3 regions of the Arthrobacter sp. YAF16 genome follow, and region 1 is predicted to be linked to each of the others. Evidence: riboswitches for the same ligand, from Rfam matches in the RefSeq annotation. Region 1 holds a riboswitch; each other region holds the start of a gene.
The links. A riboswitch is a leader RNA that binds a small molecule or an ion and turns the genes downstream of it on or off. The one in region 1 is predicted to bind S-adenosylmethionine.
Positions count from the first base shown of each region.

Region 2: another riboswitch for S-adenosylmethionine. It lies ahead of AB4Y91_RS00220 (DUF1737 domain-containing protein); the one in region 1 lies ahead of AB4Y91_RS16580 (bifunctional o-acetylhomoserine/o-acetylserine sulfhydrylase).
Region 3: another riboswitch for S-adenosylmethionine. It lies ahead of AB4Y91_RS04470 (aminotransferase class V-fold PLP-dependent enzyme); the one in region 1 lies ahead of AB4Y91_RS16580 (bifunctional o-acetylhomoserine/o-acetylserine sulfhydrylase).

Region 1 is NZ_JBFRDC010000013.1:17,462-23,328, forward strand. Features, by position in the region: gene hutI (imidazolonepropionase) at 1-659, shown strand, start outside; gene AB4Y91_RS16560 (phenylacetate--CoA ligase family protein) at 692-2,098, shown strand; gene AB4Y91_RS16565 (histidine phosphatase family protein) at 2,095-2,751, opposite strand; gene AB4Y91_RS16570 (CPBP family intramembrane glutamic endopeptidase) at 2,832-3,608, shown strand; gene AB4Y91_RS16575 (VOC family protein) at 3,736-4,374, opposite strand; SAM riboswitch class IV at 4,587-4,702, shown strand; gene AB4Y91_RS16580 (bifunctional o-acetylhomoserine/o-acetylserine sulfhydrylase) at 4,765-5,867, shown strand, end outside.
Region 2 is NZ_JBFRDC010000001.1:48,273-54,139, forward strand. Features, by position in the region: gene AB4Y91_RS00210 (O-succinylhomoserine sulfhydrylase) at 1-396, opposite strand, end outside; gene AB4Y91_RS00215 (rhodanese-like domain-containing protein) at 393-839, opposite strand; gene AB4Y91_RS00220 (DUF1737 domain-containing protein) at 836-1,153, opposite strand; SAM riboswitch class IV at 1,168-1,282, opposite strand; gene AB4Y91_RS00225 (aminodeoxychorismate lyase) at 1,404-2,381, opposite strand; gene cls (cardiolipin synthase) at 2,475-3,950, shown strand; gene pabB (aminodeoxychorismate synthase component I) at 3,972-5,867, opposite strand, start outside.
Region 3 is NZ_JBFRDC010000001.1:944,557-950,423, forward strand. Features, by position in the region: gene AB4Y91_RS04450 (fluoride efflux transporter FluC) at 1-153, opposite strand, end outside; gene AB4Y91_RS04455 (metal-dependent transcriptional regulator) at 154-867, opposite strand; gene AB4Y91_RS04460 (Nramp family divalent metal transporter) at 878-2,173, opposite strand; gene AB4Y91_RS04465 (class I SAM-dependent methyltransferase) at 2,269-3,060, opposite strand; gene AB4Y91_RS04470 (aminotransferase class V-fold PLP-dependent enzyme) at 3,133-4,560, opposite strand; SAM riboswitch class IV at 4,595-4,708, opposite strand; gene hisN (histidinol-phosphatase) at 4,798-5,610, opposite strand; gene rsgA (ribosome small subunit-dependent GTPase A) at 5,679-5,867, opposite strand, start outside.

The DNA of each region.
Region 1 (5,867 bases):
TCCGCTGGGCCGACGTGTTTTGCGAACGCGGCGCGTTTAACGAGGACCAGTCCCGCCGGGTGCTCCAGGCCTGCCGGGACGCCGGACTGGGCCTGCGCGTGCACGGCAACCAGCTGGGCGAGGGTCCCGGGGTGCGGCTGGCAGTGGAGTTCGGCGCCGCGAGCGTGGACCACGTCAACTACCTCTCCCGCGAGGACGTCCACGCCCTCGCCGACAGCTGGTCCGGCTGGGAGGCAGCGGCCGGCGCGGGCGAGCGCGGCACCGTCGCGACCTGCCTGCCGGCCTGCGACCTGTCCACCCGGCAGCCGCTGGCTCCGGCCCGGGAACTGCTTGACGCCGGCGTCCAGCTAGCGCTCGCCTCCAACTGCAACCCCGGCACCTCCTATACGAGCTCGATGGCGTTCTGCGTCACCACCGCCGTGCTGCAGATGCGGCTCAGCGTGCACGAAGCCGTCCGGGCGGCGACGTACGGCGGTGCGCTGGCGCTGGGCCGGGAGTCCGGGAACGACGTCGACGGCGAGCGGGCGGTCGGCTCCATCGCCGTGGGCAACCGGGCGGATCTGCACCTGCTCAACGCCCCGTCCGCCACCCATCTGGCATACCGGCCAGGCATGCCGCTCACCCACGCCGTCTGGCGCGCCGGGGTCCGCGCCCGCTGACCGGCGCGCACCGGAGGCCAAGGAGGAACGCCATGACCGGCTTCGCCAGGGAACTCGCCACCATGATCGACCTGGTGCGGGCCAAGCGCGGCGGAGTGCCGGCCCTGGCCCGGCGCCGGGACGCCCGGCTGGCCGCCCTCGTGGCCCATGCCCGCACGAGCTCCCCGTTCTACCGGGAACTCTACCGCGGCCTCCCGGCCGAGGACATCCCGCTCCGGGACCTGCCGCCGGTCACGAAGTCGCAGCTGATGGCACGCTTCGACGACTGGGTGACCGATCCGGCCATCACCCGGGCGGACCTCGAGGGCTTCGTCGCCGACCCGTCCCTGGTCGGCACTCGCTACCGCGGCCGCTATTTCGCCTGCACCAGCTCCGGAACCACGGGCCACCCCGGATTATTCGTGCACGACCAGGCCGCCGTCGCCTGCTACCGGGCCCAGGGCGTTCGGATCGTCGGGACCGCCCTCGACGCCCGCCGGCTGCTCGCGATGCTGCGGCGGGGAATCCGTGCCGCCGCGGTGCTGGGCACCGGCGGCCACTTCGCCGGGGCCGTCTGGCTCGAGTCCGAACGGCGCCGCAGCCGGGGCCGCCGACGGGCCTACCGCATGTTCTCCGTGCAGCAACCGCTGGAGACGCTGGTGCAGGCGCTTAACGCTTTCGACCCGGCCCTGCTGGTGGCCTACCCCAGCGCCCTCGAACTGCTGGCCGAGGAACAGGACGCGGGCCGGCTGCACATCCGGCCCGTGATTGTGGAGTCCAGCGGCGAATCCGTCGGGGACCGGGAGCGCCTGGCCGCGGCGCTGGGCGGCGCGGTGCACAATGTCTACGCTGCCTCCGAGTTCACCCCGATTGCCCTGGACTGCCCCCGCGGCTGGCTGCACGTCAACAGTGACTGGGTGATCCTGGAACCGGTCGAGGAGGACTACGGTCCCACGCCCGCGGGGGAGCCGTCCCACACGGTGCTGCTGACCAATCTCGCCAACCGGGTCCAGCCGCTGATCCGCTACGACCTCGGTGACTCCGTCGTCGCCAAGCCCGGCCCTTGTGAGTGCGGCAACCCGCTGCCCGCCATCCGGGTGGCCGGCCGGCACGATGACGTCCTGCACCTGGACAACGGCCGCGGCGGCACGGTGAGTGTCCTGCCCCTCGCCATCACAGCCCCCATCGACGACGCGCCGGGCGTCCACCGCTGCCAGCTGGTCCAGTCCGGTCCGGCGGCGCTGCGGGTGCGGCTCCAGCTGGAGCCGGGCGCCGCGGCGGACGCGGTGTGGCAGGACGTGGCGGCGAAGCTGTCCGGGTTCCTGGCCGCCCAGGGCCTGGCGAACGTGGAACTGGTCCGGGCGGAGGAAGCACCGGATCAGACCGGCGCGAGCGGGAAGTTCCACCAGGTCATCGCCCTGAGGCCCGCCCCGGACAGCGTCTGGAAGAACATCCCTTAGAAGAACATAGGCGGGGCGTCCAGCACGGTCTCGTCCACCCGGCGGTCCTCCCACTGGCTGAACGGCTTGTCCAGCTCGTACTTGCCCTGCCGGGTGCGCAGCAGGGTCCGGATTTCGGCATTGTCCGGGTTGTTCAGCGACTCGAAGTACTCCACCGACCAGTGGAACCAGCGCATGCAGAACAGCCGCATGGTCAGCCCGTGCGTCACGAACAAGGCGTTCGGCGCATAGTTCGGCTTGGACCAGTGCCGGTAGAGGGTCTCCATGAACGAGGAGATCCGGTCGTAGACGTCGGAGCCCGATTCGCCTTCCCGGAACCGGTAGAAGAAGTGGCCGTAGGCGTTGCGGAGCTCCTTCTGGTCCTCGATGTCCCCGGCGATCTGGAAATTCGCCCAGTCCTGTTCGCGCAGCCGCGGCTCTTCGATCACGCGTTCGATCAGGGAGCCCAGCTGGAGCGCCTCGAGGGTCTGGTAGGCCCGCAGGTAGGGGGAGACGTAGACGCACACCCTTTGCCCGTCCAGCTCCCGCCGCAGCTGCTCGCCCGCGGCCGTGGCCTGCTCGACGCCGAGCGGGGTCAGCGGGATCCGGTAATCGGGCACCCGGTTGTAGATCGAGGTGTCGGCGTTGGCGGCGGACTGGCCATGCCGGATCATGATGATTTTCCCGGGCGCACTCACAGCCCAAGCATAGGCACTTGCAGTCAACTCCCGGCAACGGCAGGCAAGATAGAACCATGTTGGTTCCCTCCCGCCGTCGGCTGCGGCTAGAAGTCTGGATTGTCCTGGGCCTGTCCCTCGGACAGTCGGCGGTGTACTCGGTAGTGCAGCTGCTGGACAAGATGACCAGGGCGCCGCTGGCGCAGGGCACCTCGACGCTGAACCGCTCGCAAAGCAGCCGGGAGTATTTCGACCTCACGTACCAGTTGCTGGACATCATCTTCGCCCTGGTCCCGGTGGTGCTGGTGATCTATTTCCTGACCGAACTCCGGCCCGCCGGCATGGCCGCCGGCACGGGCAGCTCGGCGTTCCGGAAGCTGGGCTTCAACTTCGCCCGGCCCGGCAAGGACCTGCTCCAGGGCCTCGGCCTCGCTGCCCTGATCGGCATACCGTCGCTCGGGCTCTACGCGGCCGGGCGGGCGCTGGGGATCACGACGGCGATCATCCCCAGCGCACTGGACTCCTACTGGTGGACGGTGCCGGTCCTCATCCTCTCCGCGATCCGGCACGGGATCGTGGAGGAGGTGATCGTGGTGGGCTACCTGCTGGACCGGCTCGGCAAGTTCGGCTGGGGCATGCCGCTGGCGATCTTCGCCAGTTCGATGCTGCGCGGCAGCTACCACCTCTACCAGGGCTTCGGGCCGTTCATCGGAAACGCCGTCATGGGCGTCATCTTCGCGCTGATCTACACGAAGACGCGCCGGGTGATGCCGCTGGTGATTGCGCATGCGCTGCTGGACATCGTGGCCTTCGTCGGATTCAGCCTCTTCGGCAAGGCGATCGGCCTGGGCTGAGCAGGCATAACCCGCGTTGCCCCCAGTGGCCCGCCGCCGGCGACGGGTTAAAGTGTTTCGGCCGCCAGCGGTGGGTGGCATCATTGGCACCCGCTGCTGGCGGCCGAAGTTTTTCGGGCAGGAAGCGTCAGATCGTGACGGCTCCGGAATCGGTTTCGAAGGTGACGGACAGGATTCCCGGCGTCCCGTGCGGGGCCAGCCAGTTCACGTCCACGTCCTCCAGCGGCTTCTCGACCGGTTCACCCAGCCACTCGGTGACCCGCTCGGCCGAGCCCGCGATCGTGAGGGCAGACATCTTCACATTGCTCTCATAGGCGTTGGACGGGTGCAGGGCGGGGTCGCCTTCCCACTTCAACATGTAGGGGACCTGCGGATCCGCGATCAGGCCCAGGATGCCGATCTGCTTCCAGACCAGTTCGCGGCCGTCGGGGAACTTGCGGTTGCCGTTGACGGCGGAGCGGCCCAGCCGCTCCTCAAACGGTGCCAGGTCGTCAACCTCGACGCACCAGCCCATCCAGCCACCGCCGGCGGCCGAGCGGGCGCGGACTGCCTGCCCGAACGGCGCCTTGTCGGAGGCCGGGTGGTCCAGGACCTCCACGACCTCGAGGTACTTGTGCCCGGCAAGCGGGATAATCATGTTGCGGGTCCCGAACCGGGGGTGTATTCCGCCCTTGACGGCTTCGACCCCGAGGGCGGTCGCAATACGTTCGGTGGTGGCAGCCAGGCCATCTTGTTCACAGGCGTAAGAGACGTGATCCATGCGCATGCCCTCATCTTGGCACTTTGTGATGGAGCTCTCAGCTTAGGCTGCCCTTACCGTGATGGGATGTCATTTTCCGGAGCTCACCGCGCGGATTTGCCCGGCCAGAACCACGGCACTTTCCGGCTCCCGGGCGTGCGCCGGGCGGTGGTGGGGCCGTTCTTCATTTTCGTCACAAAGCTATCCAGGCGTAATGGCGCGTTCGTAGACTGAAGCCAGGTCATGAGCGCCAGCATCGAGCCCCGGCTTGCTGGCCGGCAACCCTCCTTGCGCGGTGGGGTGCCCCGGGTGAAGACCTGGCCCGCCGGCGTCCGCCGGCAGGCAAGCGCGGCGCCAGAGCCGTTCCGGCCCCAGAGGCCAGGGGCGGCCTGTGCCCAGTCATTAGGGAGCTCTCCGATGTCCAACGCCTGGTCCTTTGAAACCCGCCAGATCCACGCCGGCCAGGAGCCGGACTCCGCCACCGGCGCGCGGTCGCTGCCGATCTACCAGACGACGTCGTTCGTCTTCCCCAGTGCAGAGAGCGCCGCCAACCGGTTCGCGCTCGCCGAGCTCGCCCCCATCTACACCCGGATCGGCAACCCCACCCAGGACGCGGTGGAACAGCGGGTCGCGAGCCTGGAGGGCGGCCTTGGGGCGCTCCTGCTCAGTTCCGGCCAGGCCGCCGAAACCTTCGCGATCCTCAACATCGCCGAGGCAGGAGACCACGTCGTCGCCAGCCCCAGCCTCTATGGCGGGACCTACAACCTGCTGGCCCACACGCTGAAGAAGTTCGGTATCTCCGTGACGTTCGTGGAGGACCCGGACAACCTTGAGCAGTGGCGCGATGCCGTGCAGCCGAACACCAAGCTGTTCTTCGGCGAGGTGGTCTCCAACCCCCGCCAGGACGTGCTGGACATCGAAGGCGTCGCGGACGTCGCCCACCGGGCCGGGGTGCCGCTGATCGTGGACAACACCCTCTCCACCCCCTACCTGATCCGCCCGATCGAGTGGGGCGCCGACATCGTGGTGCATTCGGCCACCAAGTATCTCGGCGGACACGGTGCCGCGATTGCCGGCGTGATCGTCGACTCCGGCAACTTTGACTTCGGCAAGGACCCGGAGCGCTTCCCCGGCTTCAACACCCCGGATCCCACGTACAACGGCCTGGTCTATGCCCGCGACCTCGGGGCGGACGGGGCGCTGGGAGCGAACCTGTCCTTCATCCTCAAGGCCCGGGTCCAGCTGCTGCGCGACCTCGGTTCGGCCGTCTCGCCGTTCAACGCCTTCCTCATCGCCCAGGGGATCGAGACGCTGAGCCTGCGGGTGGAACGGCACGTCGCCAACGCCCTGCGGGTGGCCGAATGGCTGGAAGCCAGGGACGACGTCGAATCCGTCGCCTACGCCGGGCTGCCGTCCAGCCCCTGGTACGAGCGCGGCCGGAAGTACGGCCCGAAGGGGACCGGCGCCGTCGTCGCGTTCAACCTCGCAGGGGGAGCGGAGGCCGGCAAACGCTTCGTCGA
Region 2 (5,867 bases), on a different contig from region 1:
CTCCACGCCCCAGCGCGGCAGGATCTCATTGAGGATGACGAAGCAGGATCCGAAGAGCGAGCGGGCGGCGACCACGCGGTCGCCGGCCCCCAGCAATGCCCCGAGCGCGGTGAACACCGCTGACATGCCCGACGCCGTCGCAAAGCACGCCTCGGTTCCCTCCAACAGCCGGAGGCGTTCCTGGAAGGTGGCCACCGAGGGGTTGCCGTAGCGGGAATAGACAAACCGTTCGTCCTCGCCGGTGAAGGCGCGCTCAGCCGCGGCGGCGGATTCGTAGACGAAGCCCGAGTTCAGGAAGATCGGTTCGGTGGTTTCCTGGAACCCGGTGCGGTCGAGTCCGCCGCGGACGGCCTGGGTGTCCGGGCTCCAGCCCTGGGCATTGGGATTGAAGCTCACTTAGTGCTTTCCAGGTTGGTCGGCAGGCCGTGGTTCTTCCAGCCGTTCACGGTCCGGGCGCCGGTCGGGCCCGGTTCGCCTTCGAAGCCCTCGAGGACGTTGTAGGCGGTGAAGCCGGCCGCCGTGGCGGCGTTCGCGGCGGCGACCGAGCGGGCGCCGGAACGGCACAGGAAGATGAGCTCGGCCGCCGTGGCGCCAGGCGCGTGCTGCCGCAGTTGCCGCTGGAGTTGCTGCTGCAGTTGCTCCAGGAAACGCGGGTTGGGGGCTCCGCCGGCCAGGGTCCACTGGACGAAGAGCGGAGCCTGCCGGTCTTCGGTGCCGGCCCCGGTGACCGGGACGCCGATCTGCGACCATTCCGCCTCGGTGCGGACGTCCACCAGGATGGCGCCCGCCCCGACCTTGGCCCAGGCTTCCTGCGGGCTCAGGTCTCCGGCGTAACTCATGCGTGGCCCTCGCCGGTGAACTCGGCGCCGTCGAGCTCATCCACCGCGTTGGCGACGGCGGCGTCGGCGCTCGCGATCGCGGCCGGCAGCACGACGGCCTGGGCCACGATCACGGTGCTGCCGTTGAAGGTGGCGGAGGGGCTGCCGTGCAGGACGTAGCCCTCGGCCAGGGCGGCCGAAACGCGCTCGCAGAAGCTGCGGTCATCGGGCCCGGTGAACAGCCGGTACGCCAGTCTTTCCTCGGCGGGTCCGGGTGCGGCGGGGGATTGGGCTGGGGCTGTGGCGGGCACAGCGGGTGCGGATGCGTCGGGCACGACGGATCTCCTTACTTTCACGCTTGCAGCTCGAATGGTCGATATGCCGAGTATTCACCTGAGGCACCCCGCCGCGAAAGGGAGGGTTGCCGACCGGCCAGTCAGGGCTTGGCGCCGGGTCTCATTACTCCCCAAAAACGTAGCACTTACGACGCCGGCGGCACCGGCGGCGTCGTCATGTTAAGTCACGCGGACGCTGGCATGGCACCTTTCCGGGGGCGGAGCAGCATCACCCGGGACCGGCCGGATCCTACTCGATCGTGGCGAACAGTTCGTTGAGCTCGGCCGTGAGCTGCCGCCGCAGTTCGGGGGTGCCGATCTCCTTGCCGTCGATGTGGTTCACCGGGGCGAGGAGCCGGATGCTTGAGATGAGCCAGACGGCGTCGGCGTCGTACAGATCGGCAGGTACCAGCGGGCCGTAGCCGAGCTCCCACCCGGCGGCCTTGGCCGCGGTGAACAGGGCGCCCTGCGAGGTGCCCGGGAGGATTCCGCTGTCCAGCTGCGGGGTGATCAGCCGGCGCACGGTGCGGACGCCGCCGGCGCCGTCGTCGCTGGTCTCCAGGTGCGCCAGCAGCACGGTCGACGTCGGGCCCTCCAGGACCCGGCCGTCGGCGGAGGTGAAGATGACGTCGTCCGCGCCCTGGTGGTGGGCGTACCGGAGCGCCGCCATGTTGACCGCGTAGGACAGGGTCTTGGCGCCCAGCAGCAGCCACGGGGCGCGTTCGCCCACCTCGCTGTCGTAGCCGCGGTCCAGCAGGATGACGTCGATGCCGGTCTCGCGCTGCCGGCGGCCGGCTTCCGGCGGCGGGGAGGCCTGCACCCAGCACGTCGGCGTGGCCGCGCCCTCCACGCCGCGGCTGGCGAGCAGCTTCACCACGACCTCGTCCGCTCCGCCGGCCCCGTCGCCGGCGGCTCCGACCGCCGTGGCGGCCCGGCCGCGGTATTCGCTGACCGCGGTCTCGATCGCGCGCCGCCAGGCGTCCTCCGCCGGGATGTCCAACTCCAGCGCGCGCGCCGAGCCGGCCAGCCGGGTCAGGTGGGCCTGCAGCTTGCGCGGGCGTCCCCCCACCACCAGCAGCGACTCGAAAACGCCGTCGCCGCGGGTGGCACCCTGGTCGGTGGCCATCAGCTGCGGCTTGGACGAGTCGGCGACGCGGCCGTTCTCAAACGCGGGATCGAGGAACACCAGCACCGTCGCGCGGGCCGGAACAGAGGCGGGGGTAGTCATGCCTTCAGCTTAGTGCGGCCCGGGTCGGGATAAGCTGTGCGGGTTGCCCGTTCCGGAACTGTTCCGCGGGTCTGGAGCTTGAGGGGTTTGCCTGTGCTGTGGCCATTTTCGCTGGCGGGGTCACTTCCGTCCTGGGTGATCCTGATCCTGACCGTCATCGACCTCGGTATCCGGGTCGTTGCCCTCGGCATCATCCCGGGCAACCGCCGCCCCACCACGGCCATGGCCTGGCTCCTGATCATCTTTTTCGTTCCGGCCGTAGGCGTGGTCCTCTTCCTGCTCTTCGGCAACTTCCGGCTCTCCCGCAAGCGCCGGGCGCAGCAGGACGCGGTGAACACCCGGGTGCGGGCCGGGACGTCGGAACTGGCCATGGTGGAAAGCAAGTACGAGGGCCCGGAATGGGTGTCCTCCGCAGCGGAGCTGAACAAGACGCTCGGTTCCCTGCCCATGGTGGACGGCAACCACGTGGAGCTCCTGCCCGGCTACCCGGATTCGATCAAGGCGATGGCGGCGGCCGTGCGCGAAGCCGAGTCCTTTATCAACGCCGAGTTCTACATCCTCAGCTCGGACCACATCACGGATGACCTGCTGACGGCGATGGAAGAGGCCGCCGAGCGCGGCGTCGAAGTCCGCCTCCTGTTCGACCACTTGGGCACCCTGCGGATCAAGGGGTACAGCAAGCTCATCGCCCGGCTCAAGGCCAGCAAGATCCGCTGGCGGCCCATGCTGCCGCTGCGGCCCGTGCACGGCCAGTGGCGCCGTCCGGACCTGCGCAACCACCGCAAGATCATGGTGATCGACGGCGAGGTCGCCTTCACCGGGTCGCAGAACCTGATCGAACCGTCCTACAACAACCCGCGGCACCGCAAGATCGGCCGGGAATGGGTCGAGCTGATGGCCTGCCTGCGCGGGCCGATCGTCACCACCCTCAACGTGGTCTTCGCCACCGACTGGCTCAGTGAGACCGACGAATCCCTGGAGCACCAGCTCGCCCACCGGCCCGAACTGCACGCCGGCAACATCACCGCCCAGGTGGTGCCCAGCGGTCCCGGCTTCATCACCGAAAACAACCTGCGCCTGTTCAACACGCTGATCTACTCGGCGCAGCGCACGATCTCCATTTGCAGCCCGTACTTCGTCCCGGACGACTCGCTGCTCTACGCGGTGACGACGGCGGCGCAGCGCGGCGTCGACGTCGAACTCTTCGTCTCGGAAAAGGGCGACCAGTTCCTGGTCCACCACGCCCAGCAGTCCTACTACGAGGCGCTGCTGGAGGCCGGGGTGCGGATTTACCTCTACAAGGCCCCGTTCGTGCTGCACGCCAAGCACTTCACGATCGACAACGAGGTTGCCGTGCTGGGTTCGAGCAACATGGATATGCGCTCCTTCTCGCTGAACCTCGAGGTCTCGGTGATGCTCCTGGGCGAGGACATCGTGCAGCGGATCAGCGCCGTCGAGGACACGTACCGCGGCATTTCGAGGGAACTGACGCTCGAGGACTGGATGAAGCGGCCCATGGGGGTCAAGTACGTGGACAACGTCGCCCGGCTCACGTCGACCCTGCAGTAGCCAGGCCGGCTCACGCGTGGACTAGCCCGCCGGGAACTCCGCGCCGAGCGCCGAGAGCACGCCGAAGGCCTTGGTCCGGATCTCCTCGTACTCCTCCTGGGGTGAGGAATCCGCGGTGATGGCGCCGCCGACGCCGAGGCTGAGTGTGGTTCCCCGGTCCGCGCCCGCAGCCACCACCAGGGTCCGGATCGCCACCGCGAGGTCGGTGGCCCCGCTGAGCGAGAAGTAGCCGATCGCCCCGGAATAGACGCCCCGCGGTGCGGTCTCAAGCCGGTCCAGGATGGCCATGGTGCTGACCTTGGGGGCACCGGTCATGGAGCCAGCGGGGAAGCAGGCCGCCACGGCCTCGGCCCGCGGCATGCCCGGCCGGAGACGCGCATCGATGGTGCTGACCATCTGGTGGACGGTGGCGTAGCTTTCGATCGCGCACAGCCTGCTGACCGATACGGAGCCGGGCACCGCGAAGTGGCTCAGGTCGTTGCGGAGCAGGTCCACGATCATGATGTTCTCGGCCCGGTCCTTGGGTGAAGTTTCCAGCTCGCGGCGCAGCAGCTCGTCGCGGGCGGGGTCGGAAGCCCGGCGCCGGGTGCCCTTGATCGGCTCGGCGCGCATCGCGCCGTCGGCGGCGATCCGCAGGAAGCGCTCCGGGGAGGTGCTGGCGACGGTGAGGCCGGCCAGGCGCAGGTAGCTCGCGAACGGTGCCGGGTTGCGACGGCGCAGCGCCAGGTATGCCTGCCACGGATCGAGCTCCCCGGCGGCCGCGGTGGCCGTCAGCGCCGTCGTCAGGCAGACCTCGTAGCTGTTGCCCTCGGTAATTTCGTGCTGCGCCGCGGCGATCTTGGCCTTGTACGCGGCTTCGGTGTCCCGGGCGCTGAACTCTGCGGCCCGGGTGTTCCCGGCGGCGCCGCCGGGCGTGCCGCCGGGAGGCTCCAGGTCCATGGCCGCCGCCGCGACGGCCGCGCGTGCCGCGGCCAGCCAGTCGCCGGCGTCCGGGGCGTCGAGGGCGAGCAGCCACGCCGTGCGTTCCCGGTGGTCCAGCACCACGGCGCGGCCGGCGAAGATCAGGCTGGCATCCGGGGTGTCGGCTTCGACGTCGCTGCCGCCCGTCTCGCGCTTGAGTTCATAACCGAGGTAGCCGAGCCAGCCGAGGGTGAACTCGCACGGGTAGCCCTCCGGGGCGCGCAGGGCCCGGCGCCCCCAGACCCCGTCTAGCCAGCGGAAGAACCCTCCCTCGGTCTGCACGGTGGCGTTGCCGACACGCACCCGGGTCCGGCCGGAGCGGTGCCGGACCGACTGGCCGTAGCTGCCGCCGTCGTCCGCCAGGATGCTGAAGCGGCTGCGTTCGGCGGCCTCCCGGGCCCAGGCCCGGCCGTCCGGGCCGTCCTCGCCGTCCCGGCCGTCCGGGCCGTCCGGGGGCAGGGAGGAGTCGAGCCAGACCGCGTTCGGCGAAAGGCCGTAGAGCGTTTCGAAGAGCCGGGCGGGGTCCGGCGCGGCATCGATCCGCTCGGCGGTCAGCTGGAGTCCGCGGCGGGCCGACAGCTCGGGAAGCAGCGCCGGGGCCAGGGCTGGGAGGTACTGGAGGGCCTGCAGCACCTCGCTCGGCGCAGCACCGTCGGCGCGGTTGAGTACCCGCACGTCGGCGCGGGAGGGCACATCGTCGGCGGCCAGCCATTCGTCTTCCTGCCCGGCCCATTGCTCCCAGTAGGGTTCATAGCTCGCGCCGTCGCGGCCAAGGGCCCGGGTGCGGCGCTCCTGCTCGGGGGAATCGGCCCAGACGACGGCGTCGAGGAACGGCATGGCGGCCGCGGCGGCAGCGCCCACACCCTCGACCAGGACGATTTCGGCCGGCTGGGTGAGGCGGATCGCGCCGTCGTAGTGCTGTACCCAGTCCCAGCTGACCCAACGGGCCGGTTCGCC
Region 3 (5,867 bases), on a different contig from region 1:
CGGCACGGCGCCTGCCGCCTCGGGGAAGACTAGCCCCGCGCCGTAGCGCAGCTCGGTTCCGATCAGGCCGCCGACGGCGACTGCCGCCCATGCCCGCCAGCCGGGAACCGTCGCGACCGTTGCCGGGCGGCGCTCCGCATCCAACGCTTCCATTCAGCGCCCCTCGACGCTGCAGCCGGAATGGGCCGCGTCGCTGTGCACCCAGAGCGCGGAGGCCACCTCGTCGGCGAGGTCGATTTCGCGCAGCTCGCCGCGGGCGCCGATGCGGACCACGAGCGGGCCGCCGAAGGGCTTCCGGCCCAGGACTTCGACGTCGGAGTCCAGGTCGATCTGTTCGGCGGCGAGGTAGCGCAGCAGCTCGGGGTTTTCGTCGCTGATCCGGGTGATCCGGCCGGTGTGGCCGTCGTCGAGCTCGCTCATCCGGTAGGCCGGCGGCATCAGGACCGAGCCGTCCGCGGCCGGAATGGGGTCGCCGTGCGGGTCGCGGACCGGGTTGCCGAGCTTGGCGGACATCCGCTCGATGAAGGTGTCCGAGACGGCGTGTTCAAGCAGCTCGGCCTCGTCGTGGACCTCGTCCCAGCGGTAGCCGAGCTCCTGGACCAGGAAGGTCTCGATCAGCCGGTGCCGCCGGACCATGGAGAGGGCCAGCCGCACGCCGTCCTCGGTCAGGGTTACGGCGCTGTAGGGCTTGTGGTCCACCAGGCCCTGGTCCTTGAGCTTGCGGACCATCTCGGAGACCGAGGAATTCGCGACGCCCAGCCGCTGGGCCAGCTGGGTGGAGGTGATGGGCTTGTCCTGCCACTCCGTGAAGGAGTAGATGACCTTGACGTAGTCCTCAATGGAGGAGGAGGGCGGACTGGTCTTCACAGCCCCAAGCCTACCGTCCGGCGGCACCGGTGAAGGTGAGCCACAGCAGGACCAGGTTCAGCGCCACTACCAGGATCACGCTGACGACGGCGGCCACCCGCAGGGTCATGCCGTCCGCGAACCGGCCCATCAGGGGCTTGCTGCTGGTCAGCACCACGAGCGGGACCAGCACGAACGGAATCCCGAAGCTGAGCACAACCTGGCTGAGCACCAGCCCCCAGGTGGGGTCGAAGCCGACGGCCAGCAGGACGACGGCGGGGACCAGGGTCAGCACCCGTCGCGTCATCAGCGGAATGCGGATCTTGAGCAGGCCCTGCATGATGGTTCCGCCGGCGTAGCAGCCCACCGAGGTGGAGGCCAGGCCGGAGGCAAGCAGGCCGACGGCGAAGACCACGCCGACCACCGGGCCGAGGTTGGCTGTGATGGCGGCGTGGGCACCCTCGATCGTGTCCGTGCCGTCTTCACCGCCCAGCGTGGACGCGGCCAGCAGCAGCATTCCGATGTTGACGATGCCGGCGACGGCCAGCGCCGCGACGACGTCCCAGCGCGTGGCTTTGATCAGCCGGGCAATGGCGTGCGGCGGGACATGCAGATGCGGATCCGGGCGGTGCCGGTCCCGGGAGAGCGCCGAGTGGACGTAGATGGCGTGCGGCATCACCGTGGCACCGAGCATGCTCGCGGCCAGCAGCACCGTGTCCGGGCCCTGGAAGCCAGGCACAAGCCCGGCCACGAACCCGCCCGGATCCGGCGGGCTGATGAACAGTCCGGCCAGGAACCCGACGGTGATGATGCCCAGCAGGAACATGATGACGAACTCGAAGGGGCGCTGCTGGTTGCGGCTCTGCACGGCGAGCAGGGCCATCGAAATGCCGCCCACAATGACGGCGCCGAGGGGGAGCGGAAGGCCGAAGAGCAGGTACAAGGCCACCGCGCCGCCCACCACCTCGGCGAGGTCGGTGGCTGCGGCCACAATCTCGGCCTGGACCCAGAAGGCGCGGCGCCAGGCCGGCCGGAGCCGCTCGCCGAGGATCTCCGGGAGGCTCTTGCCGGTGACGATGCCGAGCTTGGCGGACTGGTACTGGACCAGCACCGCCATGACGTTGGCGGCGACGAGGACCCAGACGAGCAGATAACCGTACTGTGCCCCGGCCGTCAGGTTGGCGGCGACGTTGCCGGGGTCCACATAGGCGATGGCAGCCACGAACGCCGGGCCGAGCAGGCCCAGCAAAGCCCGGCGGCTACCCCTGATCCTGCGGGCAGGCGGTTTCCCCGCGGGCAGGGGTTCGTGTCCGGCTACGTCCAGCACTGCGGGCTCCCAAGAAGTTCCTGAGTGCCTACAAATATAAGTTAGGCACACCGAAATAATAGGCGCCGCGGCGTGGTCAGTGCAATGCGGGAACCTCAGGCTTTGACGGCACGCCAGCTTTGCGTCAGGTAGGGAAGCGGCAGGAGCTGCCCGGCAGTGTGTCCTAGGTGCTCGTGCAGGTACCAGTCGAGGTTAGCGAGCACCTTGGCCCTGGTGCTCTCGCCTGCCCGCAGGTAGTAGCTGCGGGATTTGGTCAGTTCCATGACGTCCTGCGTGGTTACTGGATCCTCCCAGCGGGTGAGATGACTCTCCAGCCCGATGAATTCCGGTCCCAGCGGCGGCGTGAAGTGGGGCTTGTGGACGTCCCCCGCATGCATGATCCGGGACAGCCTGTGCACCCAGGGGACCGAGGTGTCGAGCTGGTTCCAGATCAGGCCGAGAACGCCGTGCGGCCGCAGGATCCGAGCCGCCTCGGTACTGGCCAGCAGGGGATCGCACCAGTGCCAGGCCTGGGCCACCGTGACCAGGTCGAAGGCCCCCGAAGCCAGCCCGGTGTGTTCGGCGGTACCCTCGACGGCGGCGACTTCCGGGAGGGCGCGGCGCAGCTGGTCGAGCATGTCCGGGGACGGATCGACGGCCACGGTCCTGAGCCCCCGTTGGACCAGGAGCGCCGTGAACTTACCGGTCCCGGCGCCCAGGTCGGCGGCGTCGTGGGCCCCGGCCGGGATCAGCCAATCGGCCGAATCCGCCGGATAGCCGGGCCGGACCCGGTCGTAGTGCTCGCCGCCGTCCTGGAAGCTCTGCCCGAGCTCCCGCCGCCGCTGGTGCTGCAGTTTTGGGCCACCCTGCAGTCCGGGGTGGTGCAGTTTGGGGCCGCCGCGTGCCACGTGCGATCTCCTTCGGCAGCTCTGGTGCGTACCTGTCGAATTTACCGCACGCGGCCCGGGCTGCGCTGCCGGTCAGTCGACGGAGCAGGGGGCTGCGCCAGCGGTGCCAGGCGTGTTCGGCGCCCAGTGCGGATAGCTGCGCGTGTCGTTGGCCGGCACCCAGCGTCCGGCGTCCACGACGTAGTCCCAGCCCAGGCCGTTCCGCCGCAGCTCCTGGAGCCCGGCGAGCAGCCGCTGCGCGTCGTTGAGCCGTGAGCCGAGGCCGAAGCTGGCCCGGAGCGAACCGGCGGGCAGGCCGAGCCGTTTTAGCAGCGGGTGGGCGCAGAACCGGCCGTCGCGCAGGCCTATGCCGTGCTCCGCGGACAGGTATGCGGCGACCAGGCCTGCGTCGTAACCGGCGACCGAGAAGTTGACCACGCCGATCGTCCCGGGGCCGCCTTCCCGGCCGGTGTCCTCGAAGATGTGGTGGACCGTTACGCCGTCGATCCGCTCCAGCCCCTCGACCAGGAAGGAACGGATGGCGTCCTCGTGGGCGTGCCACTGCTGCTCGTCCAGCGCCTCGATAACCTGGCTGGCGCGGGCCAGCGCGGCCGCGCCCAGGACATTGGGGGAGCCGCCCTCGTGGCGGGCCGGCCCGGTGGTCCAGCTGACGGCGTCGAGTCGTGCGTCCCGTACTGCGCCGCCGCCAGCCAAGTGCGGGGTGCCGGCGTCCAGCCAGTCCGGCCGGCCCACCAGCACGCCGGCGCCGAACGGGGCGTAGAGCTTGTGGCCGGAGAAGGCGAGGTAGTCGACGTCGTCCGCGGCGATGTTGATGCGGCGGTGCGGGGCCAACTGGGCCGCATCGACGGCGATCCGGGCGCCGAATTCGTGCGCCAGCGCGGCCAGCTCACGGATCGGCAGGATTTCGCCGGTGACGTTGGACGCGCCGGTCACGGCGAGCAGGCTTACTCCGCCGAGGGCGAGTTCCGCCCGGAGCCGCTCCACGGTGCCGGCCAGGGTGGGCGCCGCGACGACGCTGCGGTGCGGGACGTTTTGCCAGGGCAGCAGGTTGGCGTGGTGCTCGATGTCGAGGTAAAGCACCTCGCCGGTGTGTCGGCCGTCGTCGACGGGCAGGCAGCCGGCCAGCAGGTTCAGTGCGTCGGTGGTGTTCCGGGTGAAGATCACGGAGTCATCCGGACGGCCGCCGACGAACCCGCGGACGATGTTCCGGGCGTTTTCGTACACCGAGGTACTCAGTTGGGAGGCGTAGCCGGCGCCGCGGTGCACGCTGGCGTAGTACGGCAGGATCTCGTTCAGGTAGGCGGACACCACGGACAGCGCCGGGGCGGAGGCTCCGTAGTCCAGGTTGGCGTACCGGACCTGGCCGCCCTGGATCAGGGGGGCCAGGATTTCGGCGCCGGAAACCGCGGACAGTGGCCGGCGGGCGGCGTCGAAGCGTGCGTCGGTGAACTCCGGGCCGCCGGCGCTGGTGGTGTGGGTGGGGATGGTGGCAGTCGTCATGGGACCTCGCTCGAAAAGGACCCCGCACACAGGGGATCCGCGCTTGCCGGGTCCGCTCCGGACCGGCCAGGTCGTCACCCGGGGCACCCCGCCGCGAATGGAGGGTTGCCGGCCAGCAAACCGGGGTTTTGCGCTGGCACTCGTGACCTGCTTCGAGCCTAGGACATGGCCGGTCGCACGGAAAAGGGAGGGCGGAATATGAAGCGTAGTGTTACGGGCTGCCTCGGGCGTGGCCGGCTAGAGCAGGTCGTCGAGGCCCGGGTTGAGGCGCTTGAGGACTTCGGAGTGCAGGATCGAGTTGGTCGCCAGCGCGTTGCCGCCGAAGGGGCCGTCCTCTCCCTCGAGCGAGGTGAAGCGGCCGCCGGCCTCCGTCACGATCGGGACCAGCGCCGCCATGTCGTAGAGGTTGAGTTCGGGCTCGCAGGCGATGTCGACGGCGCCTTCGGCCACGAGGCAGTAGGACCAGAAATCGCCGTAGGCGCGGGTACGCCAGACCTCCTCGGTGAGTCCGAGGAACTCGTCGAGGTTGCCGCGCTGCTTCCAGCCGCCGAGGCTCGAATAGGACAGTGACGCATCGGCGAGCCGGGAGACGTTGGAGACCCGCAGCCGGGTCGCGGCGGCCAGTGAGCGGCCCATGTAGGCGCCGGCGCCCTTTGCGGCCCACCAGCGCTTGCCCAGTGCGGGGGCGCTGACGACGCCCACCACGGGTTCGCCTTCGTCGACGAGGGCGATCAGGGTGGCCCAGACCGGGACGCCGCGGACGAAATTCTTGGTGCCGTCGATCGGGTCGATGATCCAGCGGCGCGAACCGTGGCCGGAGCTGCCGAACTCCTCGCCCAGGACGGCGTCGCGCGGGCGGGAGCGGGACAGCTGCCCGCGGATGGCTTCCTCGGCGGACTTGTCCGCGTCGGTGACGGGGGTCAGGTCCGGCTTCGTCTCGATCCGAAGGTCGAGCGCCTTGAAGCGGCTCATGGTCTGGGAATCTACGGAATCTGCCAGTACATGGGCAAGGCGCAGGTCATCGTTGTAGCTCGAAGCTGGTTGGCTCATGCTTCCAAACTACCGTCAAAACGCGCCGCGGACCGGGAGGCCACGTCGCTGCCGCCAAGTAGACGCGGCTATGAGACGCTGCCGAGTTCCTTGGTGTCCTGCGCTTCCAGCCGCGGATCGGTGCCCAGCAGCCGGCGCAGCGACGCGAGCCGGGCCGGGCCGGACGGGCCCGCGTGGCCGCCCTGCACCCAGGCGTCCACGCCGCAATTGACGGCGGTGGCGTCGTGCTTGCAGCCCCGCTCGCAGTCATCGGTGCC